Regions from separate parts of the Ureibacillus chungkukjangi genome, predicted to be linked through region 2. Evidence: riboswitches for the same ligand, from Rfam matches in the RefSeq annotation. Region 2 holds a riboswitch; each other region holds the start of a gene.
What was found. A riboswitch is a leader RNA that binds a small molecule or an ion and turns the genes downstream of it on or off. The one in region 2 is predicted to bind thiamine pyrophosphate.
Positions count from the first base shown of each region.

Region 1: linked by a shared signal. The riboswitch ahead of thiT (energy-coupled thiamine transporter ThiT) and the one ahead of thiM (hydroxyethylthiazole kinase) in region 2 are both predicted to bind thiamine pyrophosphate.
Region 3: linked by a shared signal. The riboswitch ahead of LG296_RS08965 (YkoF family thiamine/hydroxymethylpyrimidine-binding protein) and the one ahead of thiM (hydroxyethylthiazole kinase) in region 2 are both predicted to bind thiamine pyrophosphate.

Region 1 covers NZ_CP085009.1:3,303,777-3,307,057, forward strand. The annotation lists gene map (type I methionyl aminopeptidase) at 1-693, opposite strand, end outside; gene thiT (energy-coupled thiamine transporter ThiT) at 1,051-1,608, opposite strand; TPP riboswitch at 1,732-1,839, opposite strand; gene LG296_RS16465 (DUF4870 domain-containing protein) at 1,965-2,294, shown strand; gene LG296_RS16470 (hypothetical protein) at 2,344-2,472, shown strand; gene LG296_RS16475 (AAA family ATPase) at 2,489-3,281, opposite strand, start outside.
Region 2 covers NZ_CP085009.1:3,758,973-3,762,253, reverse strand. The annotation lists gene LG296_RS18550 (aldehyde dehydrogenase family protein) at 1-708, opposite strand, end outside; TPP riboswitch at 969-1,068, shown strand; TPP riboswitch at 1,123-1,222, shown strand; gene thiM (hydroxyethylthiazole kinase) at 1,339-2,079, shown strand; gene thiD (bifunctional hydroxymethylpyrimidine kinase/phosphomethylpyrimidine kinase) at 2,076-2,900, shown strand; gene thiE (thiamine phosphate synthase) at 2,890-3,281, shown strand, end outside.
Region 3 covers NZ_CP085009.1:1,807,054-1,810,334, forward strand. The annotation lists gene LG296_RS08950 (MFS transporter) at 1-114, shown strand, start outside; gene LG296_RS08955 (rhodanese-like domain-containing protein) at 199-369, shown strand; gene LG296_RS08960 (YfiT family bacillithiol transferase) at 913-1,434, shown strand; TPP riboswitch at 1,563-1,668, shown strand; gene LG296_RS08965 (YkoF family thiamine/hydroxymethylpyrimidine-binding protein) at 1,807-2,409, shown strand; gene LG296_RS08970 (ECF transporter S component) at 2,480-3,085, shown strand; gene LG296_RS08975 (ABC transporter ATP-binding protein) at 3,066-3,281, shown strand, end outside.

The DNA.
Region 1 (3,281 bases), 460 kb from region 2:
AATTTGCGCAACAAGTGATTGATCTGGAGTAATAAATGTCCAACCGTCTCCAGCTTCTACAATATGCTCTGCTTTTGCTGAAATGAACGGCTCTACTGCCAATACCATTCCCTCTTTCAAAATTGTTGTATCCCAAGCATCAAAATAGTTTAAAACATGGTCTGGTTTTTCGTGTAGAGCACGCCCAACGCCATGTCCAGTCAGGTTCATAATTACCGTTAACCCATTGTCTTTTGCTTCGCGTTCAACTGCTTTACCAATTTGGTTTAGCTTCGAACCAGCTTTAACCTTTGTCATAGCACGGTCAAATGCTGACTTTGCAACATTACAAAGTTTTTCTTTTTCAGGATATCCATCACCGACAACAAAAGAAATTCCTGTATCAGCAAAGTATCCATCCAATGAGCCCGATACATCAATATTAACAATGTCGCCTTCATTAATCACTCGAGAGCCTGGAATCCCGTGGGCTACTTCGTGGTTTACACTGATACAAGTATAGCCTGGGAAGTCATATTCCCCTTTTGGCCCCGAAATTGCACCCGCTTCTTCAAACATATGGCCACCGATTTCGTCTAATTCCTTTGTAGTAATACCAGGTTTTGTCGCAGCTCTCATAGCATCGCGGATTTCAGCACAGATGCGCCCAATCTTTTTTAATGCTTCTAGCTCTTCTTTAGTTTGTACTATCATTTGAAATGTTCCTTCTTCCTATTTACATATCTCTATATAATATACCACAATCCTAACAATTTATTGGGCATGTAAACTTGGTGAAGGGGGCTTTTTTAATAACAAAGAATTTGATGAAATGTGAATTGAGTGACACGTGCGAAGTTTGTGGGATGAATAAGTAGCTCTAGGGAACTAGGGATTAGGAATGCATTTTAATATGCGTATGAAACGTGTTTTGTGCTTATAATTCTTCGTAATGCGTTTCATTCTCTTTATGAAATGCACCACTCTCTCATTTTCACTTCACGATGCAGTTCAGCCATCTAATCCAATTAAAAAAGACGACCAAAAAAACTCGCTGGTCGTCTTTGTACTTTATTTCGTTTGTAATAGTCGTGGTGCTGCTGTGAAGATGAGTATACCTACTATTGCAGTAAGGATGATTGCTGGGATCATGTATGTGCCGTTGTAGATTAGTGTGTAAAGCCATACATTTTGGTCGCCTGCGTACTCGCTGAAGAAGACTGCACCAGCAAGAGCATGAGCTGCGTAACGTAATAAGCCACCCGCTACTATTCCTAATGTAATATACCAAGCTATACTTTTCTTATTGATATCCTTGGCTGCTTGTAAAATTTGTTTACGGAATACACCAGCTAATCCGACAACTGTGAATGCTACTAAGTAATCTAGTAGCCCTTGTACCCAGTGTACAATAAACGGGAAGAACGTCATTTGTAATAACCCAATTATTAGACCGGTTGTCATTCCGGCTAATAATCCCCACCGTATAGCCATAATCAGAATCGGTAGCATTACAAAGCTTATGGAACCACCTTGTGGCCATAATCTAAAGGAAATTTGGTCTAATACTAGACCGATGCCCGCAAATATTGCAATCTCAACGAGCATTAATAGTTTTTTATTGTTCATAACAAGTCTCCTCTCTTCTTATCCAATGTGGAACCTAAGAGAAGGATAGAAATCGTAAAATACAAAGGTTTGATTTCTCCAAAATAAAAATGGCATCAGGACAGAGCCTAAACGCCATTTGGAGTCGGTTTCTATCCACATCCCTACGCAAGTACTAACTTACAGGTTCATAGAGTTAGTGCAATAAGTGCACAATCTCAGCTGACTTCATCAGCTCCCCTTGTGGTAAATAAATTTTGTTTAATTGTTAGAACATTACTAATTGTATCAAACTATATGTTTTTTTCAACTAGAATATGAATACGAATCCCTTTTGTTGTCAATCACTTCCATATATAATTTTTTTGAGGTGAAATATGGAAAATAATAAAATGATATCGGCACTGTGTTATGTTAGCCTATTGTTCGCTCCTTTTTTGCTGCCAATTATCGTTTACTTCGTCATTAAGGATAAAAGGGTAAAGTATCATGCAAAGCGTGCATTGCTGTCACATTCCATTCCTACTGTCCTTTCGCTACTTTTAGTGTTTTTTGGATTTATAGGTGTATTCTCTATGGATTACGATAATATGAATGGATTCATTGTGAAAATGTTTGTTTTGATGGGGATTTACTTTGCCATCACTATTGGCGTTATCATATGGAATTTAGTTCAGGCCTATCGAGTTTTCAGAGTAGGTTTCTAAAGTCACTTCTAAGGGTATTATTAATATAAAGATGAAGGAGTGCATTTCTATGAAATTGGGAAAAACCATTAAAACAATTATGAAGGTAGCACCGATTGTCTATCCAATCGTTAAAAAAGCGATGGATAAGAAAAAAGCATCTAGGACTGGCTATAGAATAAACGGCAGAGACTATTAAGGTCTCCGCCGTTTTTTTACTTAAGTAGGAAGGAAGTTTTACTATAGCCTTCTTTTAATTTTTCCACCTGTAAAATTGCAGGCATTGCTGCTTTCAATTCGGATACGTGAGAGATTACACCAATTATTCTCCCAGATTTCTGAAGATCGATCAGTGTATCAATTGCTTTCATTAGTGATTCTTCATCTAATGAGCCGAACCCTTCATCGATAAACATCGTATCGATTTTCACATTACCCTGGAAGCTTTGAATAACATCAGCCATCCCTAAAGCTAGACATAATGATGCGTTAAATTTCTCCCCACCAGATAATGATTTCACATCACGTGACTGCCCTGTGTAAGTGTCATAGACATCTAGGCTTAAACCGCTTTGGCGACCATGAGATTCCTGTCTATCTGAGCATTGTAAATAGTATTGTCCATTTGATAGATTTTTCAAGCGGATATTGGCAGCCTCTGTAATTTGCTCTAAATACCCCATTTGTACATAGCGTTCAAAGGAGATTTTCTTACTATTTTGACCGCGTAATAGGTTGTGTAAATCAATAATTTGACTTGAAATCTCCTCAAGCTGATAGATTTTATCTGCTACGTGGTCTAGCTTCTCAGAGAAATCAATGGCATGACCTTCATATTGTACCGAGCGATTCAGTATATGAAGTGCATTTTCGTATTCTAACTTTAGCGCATTTAATGCCTCTTCAATAAGTGTTAAATCTACTTTTTCTTTTCCTTCTAATTCTTCACTATCTTGTTGTACTTGCGTTGTAATTGTATGAAGAGCCTTAGAAAACTCCATATATTGA
Region 2 (3,281 bases):
TTTCATGATATGTTTTGCTGTATTTGTACCACCTGTAAAGGCAATTTTTGCAATTTTAGGATTCGATGTAAGCTCGATACCAACCTCTGCATCACCGTTTACAAGATTTAATACGCCAGCAGGGAATTCATCTGCTATGATTTCCGTAACAAGGCTTACTGCTAAAGGAGCAAACGGGCTTGGTTTAAGCACCATTGTATTTCCTGTTAATAAAGCAGGTGCAATCTTAATTGTAGATAGAGAAATCGGATAGTTCCAAGGTGTGATGGCTGATACTACTCCGATAGGATCCTGTGCAATAATTGTACGACCGTTTTCGTGTTTTCTTTCTTCAGGTGTAGTTATCTTTTTCACATTTTTAACGGCAAATTCCATCCACATTACTGAAATGGCAATTTCCCCTTGTGCATCATAAAGCGCTTTACCATGCTCGCGAGCTAATAACTCCGAAATTTCTGGCATTTGGTCTTTAATTTTTTGAATCGCACGGTTCATTCTTTCGATACGATCGTCAACATTGCTCCATGCCCAAGTTTTGAAGGCTTCATGGGCTGCATCAATTGCTTGGATAGTTTCTTCTCTTGTATTGTTTGGAGCGTAACCAACAATCTGCTCAGGATGTGTTGGATTTTCACGCGCAATTTTTTTATCTGTTTGTATTTTTTCACCATTAATAATGGCGCTAACTATAATTGGTTCTTTAGACATACAAAACCCTCCTATATTAATAAACTTCGCTTACAACTAAGATAATAATTCTATTAAAATATAGTTTCAAGAAACTTGCTCACACTGTAAAAAAAAGTTTAATAGATAGAGCTTATACTTATTTCTATTTTATAGCAAAAAGTTACAAGTAGAGTTTTTTCAAAATATCTACTCGGGCTTTATATTTACCTTATATAACCCAAAATTTTTCAAGAAAACATAGATTTCTCATTTATTTCATGTAATATAGTAAATAGTTAAATGTTTTGCAGGGGGACACGATTAGTGTTGAGAAGGTAAAACCTGACCCTTAGAACCTGATCCGTTAATACGGGCGTAGGGAGCAACGTACAAATGATTTGTGTGCTTGTATGCTCTCCTTTTTTCAAGGGGGGCTTTTCTTTTGCAAAATTATTTTAATTGCGGGGGGACACGATTAGTGTTGAGAAGGTTAAAACCTGACCCTTAGAACCTGACAGTTAACACTGACGTAGGGAGCAATAATGGGTGTAGTCTACCTTTTTTTGGCCTCTACTTTCACTAGTAGAGGCCTTTTTGCTTCCTGAAAAAGGAGGAGAAGAAGATGTTAGTAAGTATAGAAATTCAAGAGATTTGGGGAGGGGAATTGCCATGTTAACGACTATCCATCAAGCAAAACCGCTTGTTCATTGTATGACCAATTATGTTGTAGCGAATTTTACTGCCAATGGGTTACTTGCTATTGGTGCTTCCCCAGTTATGGCCGATGAGGTAGAGGAAGTAGCGGATATGGTCTCTATAGCAGGTGCTTTGCTTTTAAATATAGGCACCGTAAATACCCGTACGGCCAAAGCCATGCTTGTTGCCGGGAAAAAGGCAAATGAATGTGGAGTACCTGTCGTATTAGATCCTGTAGGAGTTGGCGCAACACCTTACCGTAAAAGTGTGGTTATGGAAATCCTCGATCAAGTAAAAATCAATGTGCTTCGCTGTAACGAAGGGGAGCTTGCTTCAATTTATGGCGTGTCTTGGGATTCTCGCGGAGTGGATAGTGGCGAAGGTGATATGGATACAATCGAGGCTGCTAAAGAGGTGGCAAGGAAATATCAATGCATCGTTGTAGTGACAGGTGAAGTGGATTTTATTACAGACGGGCAAGAGGTAACGCATGTGCATGGCGGAAATAGTTTGGCAACCCGAGTAACTGGCACAGGCTGCTTGTTAAGTGCGATTTGTGCAGCAGTTTTAGCAGCGAGTAAACAACCGATGCTAGAGTTGGCCACTACACTAAAACAATATAAACAAGCAAGTGAGCAAAGCGGAGAAGAGCTGGGAGCATTCCAGATTAATTTCATAAATGCACTTCAAAAAATGGCGGAGGGACATCAATGATTGCCTTAACAATAGCTGGTTCAGATTCTGGTGGCGGTGCGGGGATTCAGGCGGATATTAAAACGTTTCAGGAGCTTGAGGTATTTGGCACAACAGCAATTACGGCATTAACCGCCCAAAATACACTTGGTGTGTATGATGTCCTTGATGTAACCCCTGCATTTTTGAAGCAACAATTAGATGCAGTTTTAGCCGACTTTAATGTGAAAGCCATTAAAACAGGAATGCTATTTTCTGCTGAACTGATTGAGGTAGTTGCCAAAATTGTGGGTAAATATAAAAATATCCCCCTTGTTGTTGATCCGGTCATGATCGCTAAAGGGGGAGAGAGTTTATTGCAGGAACAGGCAGTTGAGGCTTTAAGAACTAAGCTGCTTCCTTTAACGCTTATTTGTACACCGAATATTCCAGAAGCAGAGGTCCTGACTGGAATGACTATTCATAACGAAAAAGATATTGAGCAAGCAGCGAGAAAAATTCTAGGTATGGGTGTGCAGTATGTGGTGATGAAAGGCGGTCATTTGGACGGGGAATTTTCAACAGACACAGTTTATTGGACCGATGGTTACTTCACCATGAAGACGCCGCGTGTAGATACGAAGGACACACATGGCACAGGCTGTACATTTTCAGCAGCCATTACAGCGCAATTGGCAAAAGGATTATCGATTGAAGATGCCATTATTGAAGCGAAAAAATTTATACATTTAGCGATTTCTAATCCGTTATCCATTGGCCATGGACATGGACATGGCCCTACTAATCATTTTGCTTACAAGCGTACACTTGGAAATTGTGAGGTAATAGTCTATGAATCCTGATGTTTTGAATGTGTATTTTATCATGGGAACGGTAAATTGCGTGGAGCCACCGCTAGATACTCTTGAACAGGCTCTGCAGGCAGGAATTACTTGCTTCCAATTCCGGGAAAAGGGAGAAGGGTGCTTAAACGGTGAAGCTTATGAGACGTTTGCACGTAACTGTCAAAAGCTATGTAAGGATTATGGAGTGCCGTTTATCGTTAATGATGACGTCGAGCTTGCATTAAAGCTTGATGCAGATGGGATTCATGTCGGACAGGATGATTTGGCAATCACAGAATTCCGGGCACGGGCGGAAAATAAAATCATAGGTGTCTCTGTACATAACGAACAAGAGATGGAACTTGCTGTTCGAAGTGGTGCAGATTATGTGGGAATCGG
Region 3 (3,281 bases), 2.0 Mb from region 2:
GGAATGATTGTTGCTGGTTCAAGTTATGAAACGTTATCACTCGCAGGTGGAATATTATCCCTGATACTTATTCCAGTTGTGGTTTGGTCTATAGGCGGTAAAAATAACAAATAGCTAAGTACATTGCTAGAAGGATTAAAATAACGAGAGGGAGGATTTTTTAATGAAACAAATTACAGCAAAAGAATTAGAGATGAAATGAAATCTGGAGAAAAGGTAAACATTATAGATATTCGTGAGGCTAATGATGTTGCTTCGGGCAAAATTTGGGGAGCTAAACATATCCCTTTAGGGGATATGTTTAGCGACATACACTCCGCACACGTAGAGTGTGTTGCGGAATTGGTTTTAGAAGAAACTGAAGCATAATAGATTATTTATGTTAGAGACTCGGATACGATTTTTGTATTCGAGTTTTTTTGTGGGAGAAAAGTTTTATGGAACGGTGAATTAAGGACTATGTGGATTTTAGTAAGGAGGGTTTGGCTCGGTTATGGCTGGAGGTCCGGTCATGAGCTAGGCTTGTTAAATAACAGGAAAAATTCCGCTTATTTAGAAAATAAAGTGGAAAATAGCCTGAATAACCGAAGAATTTCCCCTTAATAACTTGAAAAATAAGAAATGATCGATTTTTCTTATAATAGCAGGAAAATCTTCCCTTATTTACCCTGAAATGAGCTCTCTTTTTGTAAATAACCGAAAAATCTTCGCTTATTTACAATCGCTCTATTCATTTCTAAGTGTCTATTTTTCCGTAGTCGCTAATGACCTTGATGATGTAATAAGTTGCTCCCTCTACACCATCTATATCAGAACACTAGCCATCATAAAAAGGATTTTCAACATTCACATCGAAATAATACATAAGCTATGGAATTCAATTTTTCCAGATCATGAAAAGGGGATTTTAAAATGGATATAAGAAACCCAATTGGGAAACTAGAGGTACCTGAAAATGTAACTTTGCATCATGTACAAAAATGGTTAAAAGAAATCGAAACCTATACAATTCGATTAAGAGAAACTGTCGAGTCGATAAATAAAGAGGATTTAAGTAGAACTTATCGTGAAGGTAGCTGGACAGTTCGGCAGCTTGTGCATCACATTGCGGATTCGCAGCTGAATATGTATCAACGCTTGAAGCTTGCTTTAACAGACGAGAATCCAACAATTCCAGCCTTTGATGAAGAAAAATGGGCAGTTCTCCCAGATACAGAGCTACCAATCGAGCCTTCTATAAAAATGCTAGAAGGTATAAATGAACGTGTTGTTTCTTTGGGCAATAGTTTAACTGAGGATCAATTAAATCGAGTCTTTACTCACGAGACGAATGGTAAAATAACGGTTGCATATAAAATGGCAAAATTAGCTTGGCACGAAGAGCATCACTTAGCACATATAAAAATCGCCTTAAAACCAAACAATCGATTGTAATTTTCATTCACATTGAGATTCCCGTTAGGCAGATTGTATCTTTTAAGGAATATATTTTCCAAAAATAGAAAATTATTATTTCTAAATGTTAAGATTTGTCGTACAATGAATGGGACAACTGAATATACGTTTCGCACTAGGGGTGCTGTAAGGCTGAGAAGCGGGTTAAAATCCTGCTGACCCTCATGACCAGAACTAGGTAATACTAGCGTGGGGAAGTGCAAGTGATTTCATTATATTTTGTATTTTCTATATAACATTTCACTGCATCTTCTATTTGAGATGCAGTTTTTTTGTGTTTTTATGGACTATACTTCCCTTTTAAATAGTGGGCGAAACGGACAACAATTTACAAAATGGGAGGAAGAAAGAATGCAAGGTTTAAGCTGTGGTACAAGTAGAATCGTAGGGTGTCGTTTTTCCATCTATCCTATGGCGGACAATTTCATTGATGTAATCATGAAAGCGTTAAAAGAGGTAGATGCGAGAAAGGTTTGGATGGAAACAGATGACATTAGTACATGCATTAGAGGGCGAAGTGAACACGTATTTGATGTGGCTAAGGCTATTTTCATACATGCAGCCAAAACGGATGTACACGTAGTCTTTAATGGAACGTTTTCTGTAGGTTGTCCTGGAGATAGTGAAGGGGATAGTTATATGTCAGAGAATGACGAGCGTTTAAATGAATATGCCTCTAGTAAAGTAAAGGTTGAGGTGGCTACTCAGTTTGCTCTTTATCCTATGAACAATCCCGAATATATGCAGGTTATTGCCGATCAGGTAGAAGTTGCAAAGGCTCATGGAACATTTACGAAAGGTGTTCATTATGCATCCCGTCTTGATGGGGATGCCAATGCTGTGTTTAAAACAATTGAAGAAGCGTTTGTTAATGCATCCAAGACACATGAAAGAAGTCATGTGACGATGACTGCAGCAATTTCGGCGAACAGCCCATCAAAAAAACATCTATAACTTAAAGGCTAATTGAAACACAGATTTGATATGTGAAAACAAATATGAATTTTTTTAAGGAGTTCAGCAAATGTTAAATAAATGGAATTTACGTGAAATTGTCCTAATGGCAATTCTGGGCGTCGTGTTTGCGGTTATTTACCTTTTCTTTTTCACCGTTGGGACAGGTATTACCAACATCTTAACACCATTTGGCTTAGGGCCATTTGGATATGAAGTGATTTTTGGTATTTGGTTCATTGTTTCAATTATTACTGCTTATATCATTCGTAAGCCAGGTGCTGCATTAATCTCTGAAACGATTGCGGGTGGTGTTCAAGTGTTATTAGGCTCGCCAGCAGGTCCTATGCTAATCGTTTCAGCATTTATTCAAGGGCTTGGTGCCGAGTCGGTTTTTGCTGCAACTAAATATCGTAATTATTCTAAGGGTGTTCTTATTGCTGCCGGAATTGGTCCAGCTATCTTTAGTTTCATCTGGGGCCTATATCATTCTGGATATATTGCCTTATCACTGCCATTGCTTAGCTCGATGCTAATTGTTCGTGTGATTAGTGGGGCATTGATTGCTGGTTTACTAGGGAAGTGGATTTCAGAACGTTTAGCAGAAACTGGCGTGCTAAGAAGCTACACACTTGGAAAGGAGTGGCAGACAAAACGTGAGCAAAAAGCATCATAAGCCACTCATCTCAGTAGAGAATTTCTCGTTTGGTTATGATTCTGACAAGGAGGAGCTGCTTAAAGATTTGACATTCTCCATTCATGAACAAGAAACGCTTCTTTGTATCGGTCCAAGCGGTTCTGGTAAAAGCTCACTTTCCCTTTGTTTAAATAACCTTTACCCTGAAGCGGTTGAAGGAAAGGTAAATGGACAA